4 regions of the Kitasatospora sp. NPDC040550 genome follow, and region 4 is predicted to be linked to each of the others. Evidence: riboswitches for the same ligand, from Rfam matches in the RefSeq annotation. Region 4 holds a riboswitch; each other region holds the start of a gene.
The links. A riboswitch is a leader RNA that binds a small molecule or an ion and turns the genes downstream of it on or off. The one in region 4 is predicted to bind cyclic di-AMP.
Positions count from the first base shown of each region.

Region 1 (4,200 bases), on a different contig from region 4:
GCCCCGGCGACCGTGGCGAGGTCCCCGCGCAGTTCGTTGAGCTGCTCCTGGGCGGCGGCGACCTCGCCCTGGAGGATCGTGGTCTCGCCCAGCAGCCGCTTCTGCGCCTCCTGCGCGGCGTTGTACTTCTCCGAGGCCTGTTCGGCCTCGTCGTACAGCTGCTCGACCTGGGCCTTGACGTCCTTGCGGTCGGGCGCCTCCGGCCCCCCGGGGGCGGCCTGGGCGCTGCCGGCGGTCGCCACGCCCAGGGCCGTGGTGGCGGCCGCGGTCAGTACCAGCGCACGGGCGAGCAGTTGGGAACGGCGGTGCACGGGCATGGCGGCAACGGCTCCAGTCCTGCGGCGCGGCCCCGCGGCCGCGCCCCGGTGGGCGGCCGTCGAGCGGGAGTCCGGTGGCAGACGTTAGCGAGTCCGGGCAAGTGAGTCCAAACCCCTACCGACCAGAATATTTGACCCCTAATCGGACACCAGGTCGAGCCGCCGGAAAAGCCGCAGGCCCGGCCCTCCGTGACGGAGGACCGGGCCCGTGAACGCGTGGGTGGGGATCAGACCCGCACGATGGAGGTCAGCGGCATGTTGGAGACGGCCTCGTAGCGCACCGACGCACCCGGCTTGGGAGCGTGCAGCACCTGGCCGTTGCCCGCGTAGATGCCGACGTGGTGGGCGTCGCCGTAGAAGATCAGCATGTCGCCGGGCTGGGCCTGGGAGATGTCCGAGCCGATCCGGGTGCCGGCGCCGGCCTGCTCCTGCGAGGTGCGCGGCAGCGACACCCCGGCCTGGTTGAACGCCCAGACCATCAGGCCGGAGCAGTCGAAGGAGCCGGGGCCGGTGGCGCCCCAGACGTACGGGCTGCCGACCTTGGTGGCGGCGGCGGCCAGCGCGGCGGCACCGTGCGAGCTGCCCGGGGCGACCTTGACCGGCGCGGCGGTGGAGCCCGAGCCGAGGTCGCCGCGGCTGCTGTCGCGCGAGGCACGGTCCGGGGTGGCCGGCTTGGCGGCGGCGGCCTTCGCGGCGGCGTCGGCGGCGGCCTTGTCCTCGGCCGCCTTGATCGCCTGGCGCTCCTGCTCGGTCAGCGTGTTGAGCAGGTCCTGGGCGGCCTTGAGCTTGTTCTGGACCTCGTCCTTGGAGGCCTTCAGCTGCTGGGTCGTGGACTCCAGCTCGCCGAGCTTGCCCTGGGCCTCGGTGCGGTCCTGGTCCAGCTTGCGCTGCTGGTCCTGCAGCTGCTTGAGCTGGTTCTTCTGGGTGCTGCCCGCCTGGTTCAGCGCGCCGGCCTGGTTGAGGAAGTTGTCCGGGCTGGAGGACAGCATCAGCTGGACCGTCGGGGATATGCCCCCGTTGCGGTACTGCTCGCCGGCGATCTCGGCCAGGCCGCCCTGGAGGTCGGTCACCTGGGCCTGCTGCCGGGCCACCTGGTCCTGGAGGCCGGAGACCTGCTTCTCCAGCTCCTGCTGCTTCTCCTGGGCGGCGTTGTACTTCTCGGTCGCCTGCTCGGCCTGCTCGTTGAGCTGGTCGACCTGCTCCTTGACCTGGTCCTTGGTCGGCTGCGGGTCGGCGTGCGCGCCGGACTGCGCGGAGAGGGCGACGGCCGCGGCGGCGAAACCGGTCAGGATCGAGACGCGGGTGCGGCTGGCGGGCTTGGGACGACGATGGGACGCCACGAAGGCGGACTCCTTCTTCCTACCTCCGCCTACCGGGTGAGCTGACGGGTTCGGGCCGGAAGCATGCCCTACGACGCCTCACCGGCCTCACCTACGGCCGACCTGGCGCCGATTCACCCCGGAGGAACGTGTGGTTCCCCGGCTCCGCTCCGCAGCGCCCCCGACTACTGGGCTCCCCTGTCGGGCAGTCGCTTCGACCTGCCCCGCTGTTTCGCGAACTCGGCGGTAACCACCGCCGCCACCCAGGCTGGGTGATCGACTGTGCGGTGGTTCGGAGCATGACCCTAGTAACTGAACCGTGATCCGTTCAAATCCTTGTCAGAAAAAAGACGGAAGATTACCCATGTTCTTTTGTGAAAATGACTGATGGTGATCACTGCCGCACGCAAAGCTGATCGACTCTCACCGTCCGGCCCACCGGGACCGCAAACCGACGCGCCACCCCCGACCGGAGGTGGCGCGGATCACAGGGCCGGAACCGGCCCCTCGGGGAGGTGCCGGTCCGTCAGATCCGGCGGATCGTGTTGATCGACATCGCGTCGGCCTTCATCACCTTCACCACGTCACCGGTGTGCGGCGCGTGGACCACCATGCCGTTGCCGATGTACATCCCGACGTGGTGCATGTCGCCGCCGTAGATCACCAGGTCGCCCGGCTGGGCGGTGGCCAGCGTCACGGCGGTCCCGATGTGGCCCTGCTCCTGCGAGGTGCGCGGCAGCGAGACGCCGGCCTGGCCGTACGCCCAGACCATCAGGCCCGAGCAGTCGAAGGTGGAGGGCCCGGTGGCGCCCCAGACGTACGGCGAGCCCTGCTTGCTCATCGCCTTGGCCACCGCCACGGCGGCGTAGCCGCTGGCCGGCGGCAGGTTGCCGAGGTCGACCCGGTCGGCGCCGCGGGAGGCGCGGTCGTCCTGCTGCTGCTGGGCCCGGAGCGCGGCCCGGTCGGCGGCGCTGAGCGAGTTCAGCAGGTCCTGGGCGGCCTTCAACTTGGTGTTGACGTCCGCCTTGGCCTGGTTGAGGTCCTTGGTGGTGGAGTCCAGGGAGGCGAGCACGGCGGCCGCCTCGGCCTTCTCCTGGTCCAGTCGGCGCTGCTGGTCGAGCAGGCCCTTGAGCGCCTCGGTCTGGGTGGTGCTGGCCTGCTGGACGCTCGACGCCTTGTCCAGGTAGCCGGACGGGTCGGAGGAGAGCATCAGCTGGACGGACGGGTCGATGCCGCCGGTGCGGTACTGCTCGCCCGCGACCTGGGCCAGGCCCACCTGGAGCTGGCCCATCTGGTCCTGGCTGCGGGCCACCTGGTCCTGGAGCTGGTCGGCCTGCTTGCGGAGCTGGTCGGAGCGCTCCTTGGCGCCGTTGTACTTCTCGGCCGCCTGCTCCTGCTCCTGCTGGAGCTGGTCGATCTGCGCCTTGACGTCACTCTTGTTCGGCTGCGGCGCGGCATGCGCGGCGACCTGGGCGGAGAGGGCGACCGCGGTCGCAGCAGCAGCGGTGAGCACGGAGACCCGCGCGCGGCTCGGCTGCTTGGGACGGCGGTGGGAGGCCAAGGGACCGGCTCCTTCTTCCATCGGACTCACCTGATCAGGTGAGATTCCGGAAAATAGGTTTGACGCCAGACCCTAGTGAAGATCTACCCGTTTTGCCACTCCCCGAAGGCGTGAACTCCGGTTCCCCCGCTGACTTCACCGGATCCGCACACCCGCGCGGACGCCCCACTGACCTGCCGTCACCGCCCCCGGCCCCGGCTCAGGGCCGGGCCAGCCGGTTCAGCAGCAGCACCGAGGCCACCGGGCGCGCACCCGCCTTCCGCACGCCCTCGGCGACCTCCCGGTCGGTGGAGACCACCACCACCGGACGGCCCTGCGGCTCGGCCCGGACCAGACGGCGGATCAGCTCGTCCGCGGTCTCGCCGGTCCGGCTGAACCGTACCCGCACCCCGCGCGGGGGCGCCATGATGACCGGTACGTCCAGGTCCTGCCCGTCGAACACACAGGTGACCTCCGCCTGGGTGCGCTGGGCCAGCATCGCCAGCCCGCCCAGCAGCCGGATCCGCTGCTGCTCCAGCGGCAGCGCCGGATACCCGGTCTTGGTCACGTTGTAGCCGTCCACCACCAGGTGCACCTGCGGGATCGCCAGCAGCTGGTCCAGCAGCGCCGGGTCGTCCTCGGCCAGGCCGCGCCGGGCCACGTCGTGCGGCGAGGCCGCCCCCGGCACCACCGCCTCCACCAGGTCCGCCGGGCGGATCTGGGAGACCGGCAGGGCCAGTTCCCGCTGCAGGCCCTGCGCCGACTGCAGCACGGTGTCCAACAGCAGCCGCAGCCGCATGTCCTCGACGCTGCGGCCCTCCCGGGCCGAGCGGCGGCCCTGCTCGACCGCGGTCTCCAGTTCGGACACCCGGTGCCGCAGCCGTCGCGCCTCGGACTCGGCCGCGCTGCGCTCCCCGGTGGCCTGCGCCCTCGCGGCCTCCAGCTCCCCGGCCACCCGCCGGGTCTCGGCCTGCGCCCGCCGGGTGTCGCTCTCCAGCGACCGCACCTTCTTGCGCAGCGACTC
Region 1 is NZ_JBVIWC010000014.1:156,424-160,623, forward strand. It holds gene ACZ58X_RS21830 (C40 family peptidase) at 1-317, opposite strand, end outside; gene ACZ58X_RS21835 (NlpC/P60 family protein) at 545-1,657, opposite strand; cyclic di-AMP (ydaO/yuaA leader) riboswitch at 1,669-1,824, opposite strand; gene ACZ58X_RS21840 (C40 family peptidase) at 2,163-3,197, opposite strand; gene ACZ58X_RS21845 (NYN domain-containing protein) at 3,397-4,200, opposite strand, start outside.
Region 1: it holds a riboswitch for cyclic di-AMP, as region 4 does, so the genes downstream of both, ACZ58X_RS21835 (NlpC/P60 family protein) here and ACZ58X_RS04660 (glycoside hydrolase family 16 protein) in region 4, are expected to answer to the same signal.

Region 2 (4,200 bases), on a different contig from region 4:
TCGAACCGGAGTAGCGCAGGCGGCTCAGGCCGCCGTGGCGGTGCGCTCCGAGGCGGACCGCTGCGGCGGGACGAGCTCGCCGATCGCCTCGCCGATCAGGACGACCAGTTCGGCGAGGCGCTCCAGGTCGAGGTGGGCGGGCAGGTCGGCGAGGGAGACGATCCGCTCGCCCTTCGGGCCCGCCACGCAGAAGAGGTCGATCGGCCCGAAGTGCTTCTCGGCGGTGTCGACCAGGGCGGCGACGTCGCTGGGCCGGCGGATGTCGCCGGAGACGCCGACCACGGGGCAGCCCGGCCGGTCGAGTTCGGAGGCGAGGTCCTCGGCGATGCCGACATGGGTGTCGGCGATCAGCATCCCGGCGGCGCCGGCCGCGGCGAACCGGCGGGCGAGGTCGGCCCCCGAACCGCCCGCGAGTACCGCGATGACGACGACTGCTCCGCTGACCGTCATTGGTCCAGCTCCTCCCTGCGGGCGACACCGCACCGGCGCCCGCGCGTACTTCGGAGGATCGTAGGCACGTCCTGACCCTCCGCAACAGGGATTACCCCGCAGGTGACCAGGCTCACGCCTGCCGCCCGGCCAAGAGCTGGCCAAGGCCTGTCCGCACACCGTCCACGGGCCGTCCACGGAGTGTCGGCGTGCCGCTCGCGCGCCGGTCACGGGCGGTTCGCGCGCCGGTGACCTCCGGGCGGTCGCGGGGACGCGGGCGCCGGCGGTCCGGACCCGTCCGGTCCAGCGGTTACGGTCGACCCATGCCAGCTCAGCCCGAGGGCGCCCAGCCCGCCGCCCAGCCCGACCCGCAGCTCTTCACCTGGGAGTTCGCCGCCGACCCGTACCCCGCCTACGCCTGGCTGCGCGAGCACGCCCCGGTGCACCGCACCACGCTGCCGAGCGGGGTGGAGGCCTGGCTGGTGACGCGCTACGCGGACGCCCGGCAGGCGCTCGCGGACGGCCGGCTGTCGAAGAACCCGGCGCACCACAGCGAGCAGGCGCACCGCACCGGCCGGGTGGGCATCCCGGGGGAGCGGCAGGCGGACCTGATGACCCACCTGCTGAACATCGACCCGCCGGACCACACCCGGCTGCGCCGCCTGGTGTCGAAGGCGTTCACCCCGCGCCGGGTGGCCGAGTTCGAGCCGCGGGTGCAGCAGCTGACCGACCGGCTGATCGACGGCTTCGCGCAGCGCGGTTCGGCCGACCTCATCCACGAGTTCGCCTTCCCGCTCCCCATCTACGCGATCTGCGACCTGCTCGGCGTGCCGGCCGAGGACCAGGACGACTTCCGCGACTGGGCCGGAATGATGCTGCGGCACACGAAGCCGGGACACGGCGGCAGCCAACGCGGCGGCGTGGGCCGGGCGGTGAAGCGGATGCGGGCGTACCTGCTGGAGCTGATCCACCGCAAGCGGGCGGACCTCGGGGACGACCTGATCTCCGGCCTGATCCGGGCGAGCGACCACGGCGAGCACCTGACCGAGAACGAGGCCGCCGCGATGGCCTTCATCCTCCTCTTCGCCGGGTTCGAGACGACGGTGAACCTGATCGGCAACGGGACGTACGCGCTGCTGCGCAATCCCGGGCAGCGGGCCCTGCTGCAGGAGTCGGTGGCCCGCGGCGAGACCGCGCTGCTGGAGACCGGGATCGAGGAACTCCTGCGCTACGACGGGCCGGTGGAGCTGGCGACCTGGCGGTTCGCGACCCGTCCGCTGACCATCGGCGGGGTGGAGATCCCGGTCGGTGATCCGGTGCTGGTGGTGCTGGCGGCGGCGGACCGCGATCCGGCCAGGTTCTCCGACGAGAACACCCTCGACCTGGCCCGGAGCGACAACCCGCACCTGGGGTTCGGGCACGGCATCCACTACTGCATCGGCGCCCCGCTGGCCCGGTTGGAGGGGCGGTCCGCGCTGGCCACGCTGCTTTCCCGGCTGCCCGACCTGCGACTGGCCGAAAGCCCGGAGAATCTGCGCTGGCGGGGTGGCCTGATCATGCGTGGATTGCGCGAACTTCCGGTCGAATTCAGTCCGGAGCTCCGGTCGCCGCACGGCGTTCCTGAGCCGGCGACACGCTGACGAGGCATCCGGAACCGGCCACCGGCGGCGGTATGAACGCCCATCAAACCGGACAAAGCCCCGCCGTTGGTAGGCGATCGAACACGGGCCGTAATTCTTGTGTGATGTCGGTGATATGAGCTTGTGATTCGTCTGAGGATCTGTCTAGTCTCCGTGGAGTTCGCAGCTGCGGACCTCGTGCGCGGGACGCCGAATCCTGCCCGCCGCGTCACGGGAAACCGACCAGAACCCTGGGCAGGGGCGGGGGAACCAGGTTTGTTGCCGTTCCTCCACGGCTTGGGGTGAAGCCGCCCGCGCGGATTCGATTCCGCAGACGGCGGCCGGGCCACCTCCCGGTCCGAACCCGACAGCTCACCTCGCAGGCGTGCGGAGAGGGACCTTCATGCTGTTCGTTGGAACTGGCCGTCATCGTCGTCGCACCCAGGCCGAGAAGGCCATCGCCGTCGCCGGTGTGGCCGGCGTCGGACTCGCACTGCCGCTCCTCACCGCCACCGGCGCCTCCGCCGCCCCGGCCTCCGTCTGGGACTCCGTCGCCCAGTGCGAGAGCGGCGGCGACTGGAGCATCAACACCGGCAACGGCTTCTCCGGCGGCCTCCAGTTCACCTCCAGCACCTGGAAGGCGTACGGCGGCACCGCGTACGCGGCGCAGGCCAACCAGGCCAGCAAGGCGCAGCAGATCGCGGTCGCCGAGAAGGTCCTCGCCTCGCAGGGCCCCGGCGCCTGGCCGGTCTGCTCCAAGAAGGCCGGCCTGAGCAAGGGCGGCGCCCCGGCCGAGGTGGACACCTCCTCGGACGCCAAGCCGCAGAAGCAGCAGGCCCAGAAGCAGGCGCCCAAGCAGCAGGCCCCCAAGGCCGCCGCGAAGCCCGCCCAGCCGAAGCCGGTCCAGCAGTACGCGCCGAAGCACGCCGCGCCGAAGCAGGCCGAGAAGCCCGCCGACCCGTCGGCGCAGCAGTACGCCCCCAAGCACGCCGCCCCGCGGGCCGCCCAGGCCCCGGCCGCCACGACCGGCCACGACTACACCGTGCGGGACGGCGACACCCTGTCGGGCATCGCCACCGCCCAGGGCGTGTCCGGCGGCTGGCAGGCGCTGTACGACGGCAACCGCGGCACGGTCGGCGGAAACCCGGACCTGATCGTGCCCGGCCAGGTCCTGCACCTGGGCTGAGCCGGACCGTTCCACGGCGGACGACACGCTGGACACGGAGGGGGCCGCGCCCGGCGGCCCCCTCCGTCCGCGTCCGCCCGCCCCGGTGGGACGCACCGGGACGAGCAGGTGAACTACCGGTGGGTAGCCGGGCCACACGGTGAGACGCAGCCCAGGCGGACGTGGCCCCGGGAGCCCGGGCGGTTAGGCTCTGGTCGTAACGACTCCGCAATCGTCCGGCCGGCAGCACCACCCGCGGCCGGACCCTGCTTCCGCAAGGAGATGCTTCGTGCCGTCCATCGATGTCGTCGTAGCCCGTGAAATCCTCGACTCCCGCGGCAACCCCACGGTCGAGGTCGAGGTCGGCCTCGACGACGGCAGCACGGGTCGTGCCGCTGTTCCGTCGGGTGCCTCGACCGGCGCCTTCGAGGCGCTCGAACTGCGCGACGGCGACAAGAACCGCTACTTCGGCAAGGGCGTGGAGAAGGCCGTCCTGGCCGTCATCGAGCAGATCGGCCCCGAGCTGGTCGGCTACGACGCCACCGAGCAGCGCCTGATCGACCAGGCCATGCTCGACCTGGACGCCACCCCGGACAAGTCCTCGCTCGGCGCCAACGCCATCCTGGGCGTCTCGCTGGCCGTCGCGCACGCCGCCTCCGAGGCCAGCGACCTGCCGCTGTTCCGCTACCTGGGCGGCCCGAACGCCCACGTCCTGCCGGTCCCGATGATGAACATCCTCAACGGCGGCTCGCACGCGGACTCCAACGTCGACATCCAGGAGTTCATGATCGCTCCGATCGGCGCGGAGTCCTTCTCCGAGGCCGTCCGCTGGGGCGTCGAGGTCTACCACACCCTCAAGGGCGTGTTGAAGGAGCGCGGCCTGTCCACCGGCCTCGGCGACGAGGGCGGCTTCGCGCCGAACCTGGACAGCAACCGCGAGGCCCTGGACCTCATCACCGAGGCCATCCAGAAGGCCGGCTACGTGCC
Region 2 is NZ_JBVIWC010000008.1:291,045-295,244, forward strand. It holds gene ACZ58X_RS15190 (nucleoside triphosphate pyrophosphohydrolase) at 1-14, shown strand, start outside; gene ACZ58X_RS15195 (SDR family NAD(P)-dependent oxidoreductase) at 25-450, opposite strand; gene ACZ58X_RS15200 (cytochrome P450 family protein) at 753-2,069, shown strand; cyclic di-AMP (ydaO/yuaA leader) riboswitch at 2,280-2,450, shown strand; gene ACZ58X_RS15205 (transglycosylase family protein) at 2,452-3,234, shown strand; gene eno (phosphopyruvate hydratase) at 3,503-4,200, shown strand, end outside.
Region 2: it holds a riboswitch for cyclic di-AMP, as region 4 does, so the genes downstream of both, ACZ58X_RS15205 (transglycosylase family protein) here and ACZ58X_RS04660 (glycoside hydrolase family 16 protein) in region 4, are expected to answer to the same signal.

Region 3 (4,200 bases), on a different contig from region 4:
CCTCCGGGTCGCCGTACAGCGCGTGCAGCGCGTCCACCTCCTCCGGGGTGTGGCGGTACTCGCGGAGGGCGAGCCTGGGGCCGGTGAGGCGTACGGGGACCATGGCTGCCGACCCTACCGGCGTCCGGCGGCTACCGTTCGGAACATGAACGACGAAGACCTGCGGCTCGCCCCGCGCACCAGGGCCGCCGACCTGCTCGCCTGGGCGGCCGGCCAGGACCGCGCGCCGGTGGCCGAAGCGCCGCTGCGCGCGGTGCTGGCGCTGCTGGAGCTGGGCGGGGGCAGGATGCACGACGGCTGGCCCGAACTCACCTCCGACCAGGTGGAGCACCTGCTGTACGAGCGGCTCCACCTCTACGTCCAACCCACGCCGGAGCAGGACCCGCTCGCCTACGGCGAGGCCGTACGGCTGCTGGTCGACCACCAGCGGGCCGCGAAGCGGCTCAACGCCAAGCGCCAGGAGCGGCTGCACGCCGAGGCCGAGTGGCAGGGCGAGGTCGCGGCCGGGCTGCTGCGCCGCGCCGACCTGGTGACCTGGCCCCGGCTGTACGCGCTGCTGCTGCACGCCCACGGGGTGGACGTGACGGACCCGGCGGCCGTCCGGGACTGGCTGGCCGGCTTCGCCGCGCTCGACGAGGAGCAGCGGCTGGCCGGGTACGAGGCACTGACGCCGACCGGCTGGCTGGACGAACCGGACGGGCTGGGCTGGGGGCCGGGCCGGGTGCTGTCCGTCGGCATGGCCACCGACGGCGCGCGGCTGCTGCTGGAGCAGGGCCTGATGCGGCGCAGCTACCGCAACCTGGCCGAGCTGAACGCGCTGGGGCGCCCGATGCCGGACGAACTGGCCGGTGGCTTCGAGGAGTTCGAGGTGGCGGCGGCCGAGGCGGCACTCGACCTGCTCGGCGAATGGACGGTGCCCGGGCTGCCGCGCCTGCTGGTGGAGGAGTTCCCGGAGCTCGCGCCGGAGCCGGGGGCGGCCGAGATCGACGCCTACCTGGCGCAGCTGCCCGCGGACGAGGAGGAGGAGCTGGAGCCGCAGGAACCGGAGCGGCCGGAACAGGTCGAGCAGGAGCGGGACGAGCAGGAGCCGCAGGGCCAGGAGTGAGCTGACGCGGCAGGGCCCCGGGCGCGCCGCCCGGGGCCCTGCCGCGTCATCGGTCCTACGGGGTGAGGCCGCGCTGCTGGAGCCAGGTCTCCGGGTCGACCGGGGCGCCGCCGCCGGGGCGGACCTCCAGGTGCAGGTGCGGTCCGGTGACGTTGCCGGTCGCGCCGACCTTGCCGATCTGCTGGCCCGCGGTGACCTTGCCGGAGCCCTTGATGATCGAGGAGAGGTGGCAGTACCAGATCTCGGTGCCGTCGGGCAGGGTCTCGACGATCCGGTAGCCGTACGAGCCGGACCAGCCGGCCGAGGTGACGGTGCCCTGGCCGACGGCGTAGACCGCGGTGCCGGTGTCGGCGGCGAAGTCCAGGCCGGTGTGCAGGTGGGCCCAGTAGCGGGCGCTCTGGCCGTAGTGGGCGGAGAGGTTGTAGTCCTTCACCGGCAGGGTGAGGGCGGCGGCCTTGGCCCGCTCGGCCTCCTCGGCGGCACGCTTGGCCTCCGCCTCCTTGGCGGCGGCCTTGGCCTCGGCCTCCTGGGCGGCCTGGACCCGGGCGCCCTCCTCGGCGGCGGTGCGCTGGCTGTCGGCCTGCTGCTGGATCCGGGCGGCGAGCGCGAGGCCGGGGTCGGCGGCCAGGGCGACCGGCGCCTCGTCCGGGGCCTCGACGGCGGGTGCGGCGGCCGGGGTCGCGGAGGCGAAGCCGGTGGCGCCCAGGGTGGCGGCGACGGCGGTGACGCCGAGCAGCGGGGAGGCCCCGCGGGTCTGACGCGGCATCCGGTGGCGGTTGGCCTCGGCCTCCGGGGCGAAGGCCTCCGGGCCGGGGTGGTCGAGGAGCTGGGTACCGGCTGCGGGGCCGGCCGGGTGTGCCGGGGTGTGCGTCGACGCCACGGAGGCGCGCTCCTTTCCTTCCTTCGCGCCTACCGGGTTAGCTGACGGGTTCGGAGCAGGAAGGTCTCCTACGGCCGGGCCTGAGCCCCGCCGATTCACCCCAAGGAACGTGGTTCCCCGGCTCCCTGACCTGCCCGGAGGCCGGTCGGCGGGATTAGGCGACGGCGCACGGTGCCGTCTGGGTACGGCGTTGACGACCGCGCTGCGTTATCAGACGTTAATCCTAGGACGCTCTGATTCCAAGCCATCCGCCCGGGGCCACTGTGGAACAGGTGATCGGACGTCAACGAACGACCCCTCAGCCGCCAGGCCCATCTGAGTACTCCTACTCATGTGCGACCCGGCCGCCCCGCTGCATCCTGGCGCCATGAACGCACCGATGCAGTCACGGACCACGGCCGCGTACTTCGTCCAGGCCGTCCTCTCCTTCGGCATCTCCGGCACCGCCCTCGCCGCCGGGATCGCCTACCTGCCGGTCGGCGGCTGGACCCGGGCCTTCCTCGGGATCGGCTTCCTCTACACCGTCACCTCCTCGTTCACGCTGGCCAAGGTGGTCCGGGACCGGCAGGAGTCCTCGGACACCGTCGCCCGGGTCGACCAGGCCCGGCTGGAGAAGCTGCTCAGCGAGCACGACCCCTTCCGGGTCGAGGGGACCTGAACGCCGAGGGGGCCTGAACACCGAGGCGCCCTGAACGCCGAGGGGGCCTGAACGGGGGGCGCCCTCGCTGTCGGCCGGATGCTTGACGGCTAAGGCTATTAGCCTTAGCTTTATGGCTACAGGCAGAAACGAGCGAGCCGGCGGAGGCCCACCATGAACGGCACCAGCACCCCGAGCACCCAGTACCTCGACCTCCCCGGCGGCCGCCTCGCGTACGACGACACCCGGCAGGGCGACGGCACCCCCGTCGTCCTCCTCCCCGGCATGCTCGACTCCCGCCACGCCTACCGGCACCTGCACCCGCTGCTCACCACCGCCGGCCACCGGGTCATCACCATGGACCTGCGCGGCTTCGGCGACTCCTCGATCGTCTGGGACGACTACGGCCCCGCCGCCGTCGCCACCGACGTCCTCGCCCTGCTCGACCACCTCGGCATCGAACGGGCCGTCCTGGTCGGGCAGTCCTACACCGGGGCGACGGTCGTCAAGGTCGCCGGCGACGCACCCCAGCGGGTCGCCGGGATCGCCCTGATCGACGCCTTCGTCGAACACCGCTCCAACGCCCTCATGCAGGGCGTCATGGTCGTCATGGGCGCCGCCATGGTCCGGTGGCCCGGCGTCTGGGGCTTCTACCTGCGCAAGATGGCCTACCCCGGCCCCCGCCCCGCCGACCTCGACCGCTACGTCGACGGACTCGTCGCCGCCCTGCGCACCCCCGGCCGGCGGACCGCCACCCGCGGCCACGTCACCGGCGACTCCGCGCCCGTGGGCTGGTGCGCGGCCGTCCGCTGCCCGGCCCTCGTCCTCATGGGCAGCAAGGACCCCGACTTCCCGAAGCCCGAGGCCGTCGCCGACCTCCAGGCCGAGAAGCTCGGCGCCCGCAAGGTGATGATCGAAGGGTCCGGGCACTACCCGATGGCCGACAACCCGCAGGCCGTCGCCGACGCCCTGCTGCCCTTCCTCGCCGAACTCGCCTGAACCCCGCCCGCACGGAGACGACGAAACCCATGCCCCGCGTAGGACTGACCCCCGACCAGGTCGTCGACCACGCCCTCGCCCTCATCGACGACCAGGGCGGAGAAGCCCTCACCCTCGCCTCGGTCGCCACCCGGGCCGGCGTCGCCACCCCCTCGCTGTACAAGCACGTCAGCGGCGGACTCGGCGAACTACGGCGGCTCATCGCCGTCCGGGTCACCGAAGAACTCGCCGACCGGCTCGCGGACTCCGCCGTCGGCCGCAGCGGGGACGACGCCGTCACCGCCGTCCTGCGCGCCTACCAGGCCTACGCCACCGCACACCCCCACCGCTACGCGGCCCTCCCCCAGGCGCCCCAGCCCGACGACGACCTCACCCGCGCCGCCACCCGGCTCGTCGGCGTCATCATCGCCGTCCTCCGCGGCTACGGCCTCGACGGCCCCGAAGCCATCCACGCCGCCCGCACCGTCCGCTCCCTCGCCCACGGCTTCGCCTCCCTCTCCATCGCCGGCGCCTTCCAACTCGCCGAGGACCTCACCACCACCCACGACCGCCTCGTCACCACCCTCACCACCGCCCTCC
Region 3 is NZ_JBVIWC010000026.1:128,032-132,231, reverse strand. It holds gene ACZ58X_RS31685 (GNAT family N-acetyltransferase) at 1-103, opposite strand, end outside; gene ACZ58X_RS31680 (hypothetical protein) at 146-1,105, shown strand; gene ACZ58X_RS31675 (M23 family metallopeptidase) at 1,161-1,985, opposite strand; cyclic di-AMP (ydaO/yuaA leader) riboswitch at 1,998-2,156, opposite strand; gene ACZ58X_RS31670 (YiaA/YiaB family inner membrane protein) at 2,353-2,643, shown strand; gene ACZ58X_RS31665 (alpha/beta fold hydrolase) at 2,797-3,621, shown strand; gene ACZ58X_RS31660 (TetR/AcrR family transcriptional regulator) at 3,651-4,200, shown strand, end outside.
Region 3: it holds a riboswitch for cyclic di-AMP, as region 4 does, so the genes downstream of both, ACZ58X_RS31675 (M23 family metallopeptidase) here and ACZ58X_RS04660 (glycoside hydrolase family 16 protein) in region 4, are expected to answer to the same signal.

Region 4 (4,200 bases):
CGGCTGGCCGCGGCCGCGGCCACGGCGGCGATCCGGGTGGCCCTGGAGCAGTGGGCCGGCTCCGACGCCGCCGTCACCGGCCCCGGCTCCCCGCAGGACCTCGGCGCCCGCTGCATGCGCGAACTCACGGCGGGGCTGCGACTGTGGGCCCGGCCGGCGGGGGAGTAGCGGGTCGGCGGCGAGCGGGTGACGGCGAACAGATGACAGCTTTCAGATGACAGCTGACAGATGACAGCGAACAACTTTTGAAATCTGTTATCTGTTATCTGAAAGCTGTCATCTGAAAGTTGAACCCTGTCATCTGTTCGCGGCCTGCCCACAGCCCCCGATCAGCTTCCTCCCAGCTCCCGCTAGGGTTGGTGCTCGCGCCCCGGTGGGGGAACCGGGGTGACCTCCTCGGATGTCCCTGAGCGGAGGGGGCGCGGAGTTCGAGGCGTGGGAGCAACTGGAACATGGGTCTGACGAGCCACAAGGTGCTGGCACTGGCCGTGCTGATGGCGGTCGTGATGATGGTCGGCACGGTCTGGCTCTGGCCCAGACTCGCCCGGAAGAGCTGGCAGGCGGTGCTCGGCCGGATCGGTGCGCTACTCGCCACCCAGCTGGCGGTGCTCGCCGCGCTCGGGCTGGTGGCGAACAACTACTTCGCCTTCTACAGCAGTTGGGACGATCTGATGGGCACGGGCAGCACCGGCCCGGTGGTCATCCACAACAAGGCGGACGCCTCCGGCCGACTGCTGGTCGAGACCATAGGCCAGGCCTCGGTCAAGGGCGGCGGCGCCATGGGCCGTGAGCCCAGCCAGTCCGGCGAGATCCGCAAGGTCCGGATCGACGGCAAGGAGAGCCGGCTGTCGACCGAGGGCTACGTCTACCTTCCGCCGCAGTACTTCCAGCCCGAGTACGCGCAGAAGCAGTTCCCGGCCGTGATCGTCAGCACCGGATTCCCAGGAATCGCCGAGAACCTGATCACCCGCTTCAACTACCCGGGCGCCGCGCTCAAGCTGCTGCAGGAGGGTCGGATGCAGCCGACCGTCATGGTCCTGATGCGCCCCTCGCCCGCGCTGCCGCAGGACACCGAGTGTGAGGACATCCCGGGCGGCGCCCAGTCCGACACGTACTTCACCAAGGACGTCCCGTCGGCGGTCCAGGCCAGCTACCGGGTCTCGACCGACCCGCAGGCCTGGGCCGTCATGGGCAACTCCACCGGCGGCTACTGCGCGCTCAAGCTGGCCATGCGGCACCCGGACGTCTTCCCGACCGCCGTGTCCCTGTCCGGGTACTACGAGGCGGCCGACGACCCGACCACCGGCGACCTCTTCGGCGGCAGCAAGCAGCGCCGCAACGAGGCCGACCTGATGTGGCGGTTGAAGAACCTGCCGCAGCCGAACGTCTCCGTGCTGCTGGCCGGCACCAAGAAGGGCGACGGCAACTACAAGCATGACACCGAGGCGTTCATCGAGGCCGCGAAGAGCCCGATGAAGGTCTCCTACAGCATGCTCGAGAACGGCGGCCACAACTTCGAGACCTGGAGCGCCCTGCTGCCGTCCTCGCTGGAGTGGCTGTCCCAGCACCTCAAGGTTCCGAACCAGCCGGGCCACCCGGGCCAGACCGTCTGACGGCGCCGCCCACGGAACGCACGGAACACGCGGACCGCGCAGGACACGCAGAACGCACGGAACGGGCCGAACCCCCGGAAGCCGCGGCTCCCGGGGGTTCGGCCCGTTCCGGCGCCGGTCAGGCGACCCGTTCCAGCGTCCCGGTGTGCAGCTGGCCGACCCGGCCGCCCTCGCCCTCGAAGGTCCAGAAGGCCCGTACGGTCAGCGCGTTGAGGTCCATCACGTGGCTGACGGTGATCCCGCTCTGTTCCGTCCAGCTGATGAAGTAGATCTCCGGTGCGACCTCGGCCACGTGCAGTCGCACGTCCTCCCACTGGCCCGCCGACTCACCGAGGCCCTCCCAGCGCAGCCGGGTGCCGTCGGCCGAGTAGGAGTTGCGGAAGGCCGCGCCGTTGTCGGCCCGGAAGACGTAGGTACGGCCGGCGAAGGCGGGCAGGGGCGCGGTCATGGTGGGGCGGAACCTCTTCTCTGGAACGGGGGACGGGTCGTACGGCTCTGGCCGGTGCTCTTGTGCACCGCGGAAAATCCCAGGGCTCCAATTTATCCGACCGGGCGGATTCGGGCGGCTCCACGCCACGGCGGTCACGGTACGGTCCGCCACCGCCGCACCGCGCACCGTGTGCGACCGGCACCCCGGGCGGGCCGCACGGCGGGTCCGATCGGGTACCCGCGGACGGGTCGGCCGACATCCCGGGAGGCCCCGTACGGGGTGATCCGCCGGCGTCGACTCCAGTGATCAACTCGGCCACCACGCAGCGTCGTTGATCGACACCACTGTGAGCTGCGCGACAACCGGCTTGATCAGGTTGTCCGTCCACGGACGGCCTGCCTAGCCTGCACTCGTCGTCCGCTGTCGCGGACCCCGCCGCCGGGACGCCGAGTCCCGTCCACCCGCCGGCGAGTACCCGAGCACCACAGCGGACGGGAGCGGGGGAACCAAGGTCAGCGCCCGGCCCGTACGCACCAGCGTGCGGGTCGAGGCTAGGGGTGAAGCCGCTCCACAGGCGGCCGGGCAACTGCAGCCCGAATCCGACAGCTCACCTCGCAGGCGTCGCAGAGGATCCCCATGCACCAGCCTGCCCGGCGCCGTCGCGCGCCCCGCCACGCCCGTCCGTCCCACCGGGGCCGCAACGCCGCCCTCGCCACGACCGGTGCGCTCGCCATCACCGGTGCCGGCCTGCTCGGCCTGCCGTCCGTCTCCGGTGCCCAGGCCGCCACCGGCCCGACCGTCACCCAGGACCGGCTCGCCCCCGCCACGATGGTCGCCGGCAAGGCCGGCACCGCCTCGCTGGCCCTGCACTCCTCGTCCTGCTTCACCGCCAGGACCGTCGGCGTCGGCGTCCGTGACGCGCGCGGCACCAACCTGGACTTCCCGGGCAACGCGAGCAACGTGCAGATCTGCCCGGGCGGATTCAACTACACCAGTGCGGCCCGCACCCTGCCCGCGGGGACGTACACCCAGTTCGGCTTCTGGCAGGACCTCGGCGGCGCGTGGCACAACCTGCCCTCGCAGCAGCTGGTGGTCTCGGCCACGGGTACGCCCACGCCGACCCCGTCCCCGACGGCGAAGCCCACCACGATCCCCACCGCGACGCCCACCACGACCCCCACCGCGACGCCGACCCAGACCCCGACCACCACCCCGAGCGCCACGGCCACTCCGACGACCACGGCGCCGTCCTCCCCGATCGCGGGCAAGTCGCTGACCTGGTCCGACGAGTTCAACGGCCCGATCAGCTGGGGCCAGCGCTGGGTCGGCGACAAGAGCACCTCGTACAAGTACGGGAACCACAACCCGGACGACAACAAGCTCGACTGGCTGAACAGGAACAACGTCGCCGTCGCGAACGGCGTCGCCACCTTCACCGCCACCCCGGGCGGGCCCACCCTGGAGAACGGCAAGCAGTCCTGGAACACGGGCTTCCTGACCACCGAGGGCTCCGCCGAGGGCTTCCAGGTCAAGACCGGCGACTACGCCGAGACCCGGGTCAAGCTGCCCGCCGGCACCGGCGCCTGGCCCGCCCTGTGGACCTGGAAGAACGGCAACGGGGAGATCGACTCCTTCGAGTACCACCCCGACAACCCGAACCTGCTGGAGCTGACCAACCACGTCAACCCCGGCAACCCCGACTACTACACCGACGCGAGCGCCGTCGCCGCCGACCAGTGGGTGACCATCGGCACCTACTACGGCGCCAACTCGGTGGACTGGTACGTCAACGGCGTCAAGGTGTACTCGGACGGCAAGGGCGTCGGGGCCAACTTCTCGGCGTACCTGATCCTCAACCTCTCGGTGAGCGCCGGCAAGTACCACCCGGCGCCGCAGGGGACCGCCCCGATCACCATGGCCGCCGACTACGTCCGCGTGTACCGGTAACCGCGTCTACCGGTAGCCACGAGCCCGCCCCACCGGTCATCGGACGTCCGGCAGCCGCTCGCCGGCGGCCGGTGACCGGTGGGGCGATCCGGTCCGTCAGCCGCCCGCCGTCTCGACGACCCTGATGTCGAACGGCTGCCGGTTGTTGCGCGGATGCCGGTCGTCCGGGCTGTGCACCGAGACCTCCCCGCCGGTCAGCACGCCCAAGGG
Region 4 is NZ_JBVIWC010000002.1:421,152-425,351, forward strand. It holds gene ACZ58X_RS04645 (TetR/AcrR family transcriptional regulator) at 1-168, shown strand, start outside; gene ACZ58X_RS04650 (alpha/beta hydrolase) at 453-1,613, shown strand; gene ACZ58X_RS04655 (phenolic acid decarboxylase) at 1,732-2,061, opposite strand; cyclic di-AMP (ydaO/yuaA leader) riboswitch at 2,514-2,679, shown strand; gene ACZ58X_RS04660 (glycoside hydrolase family 16 protein) at 2,680-3,990, shown strand; gene ACZ58X_RS04665 (hypothetical protein) at 4,087-4,200, opposite strand, start outside.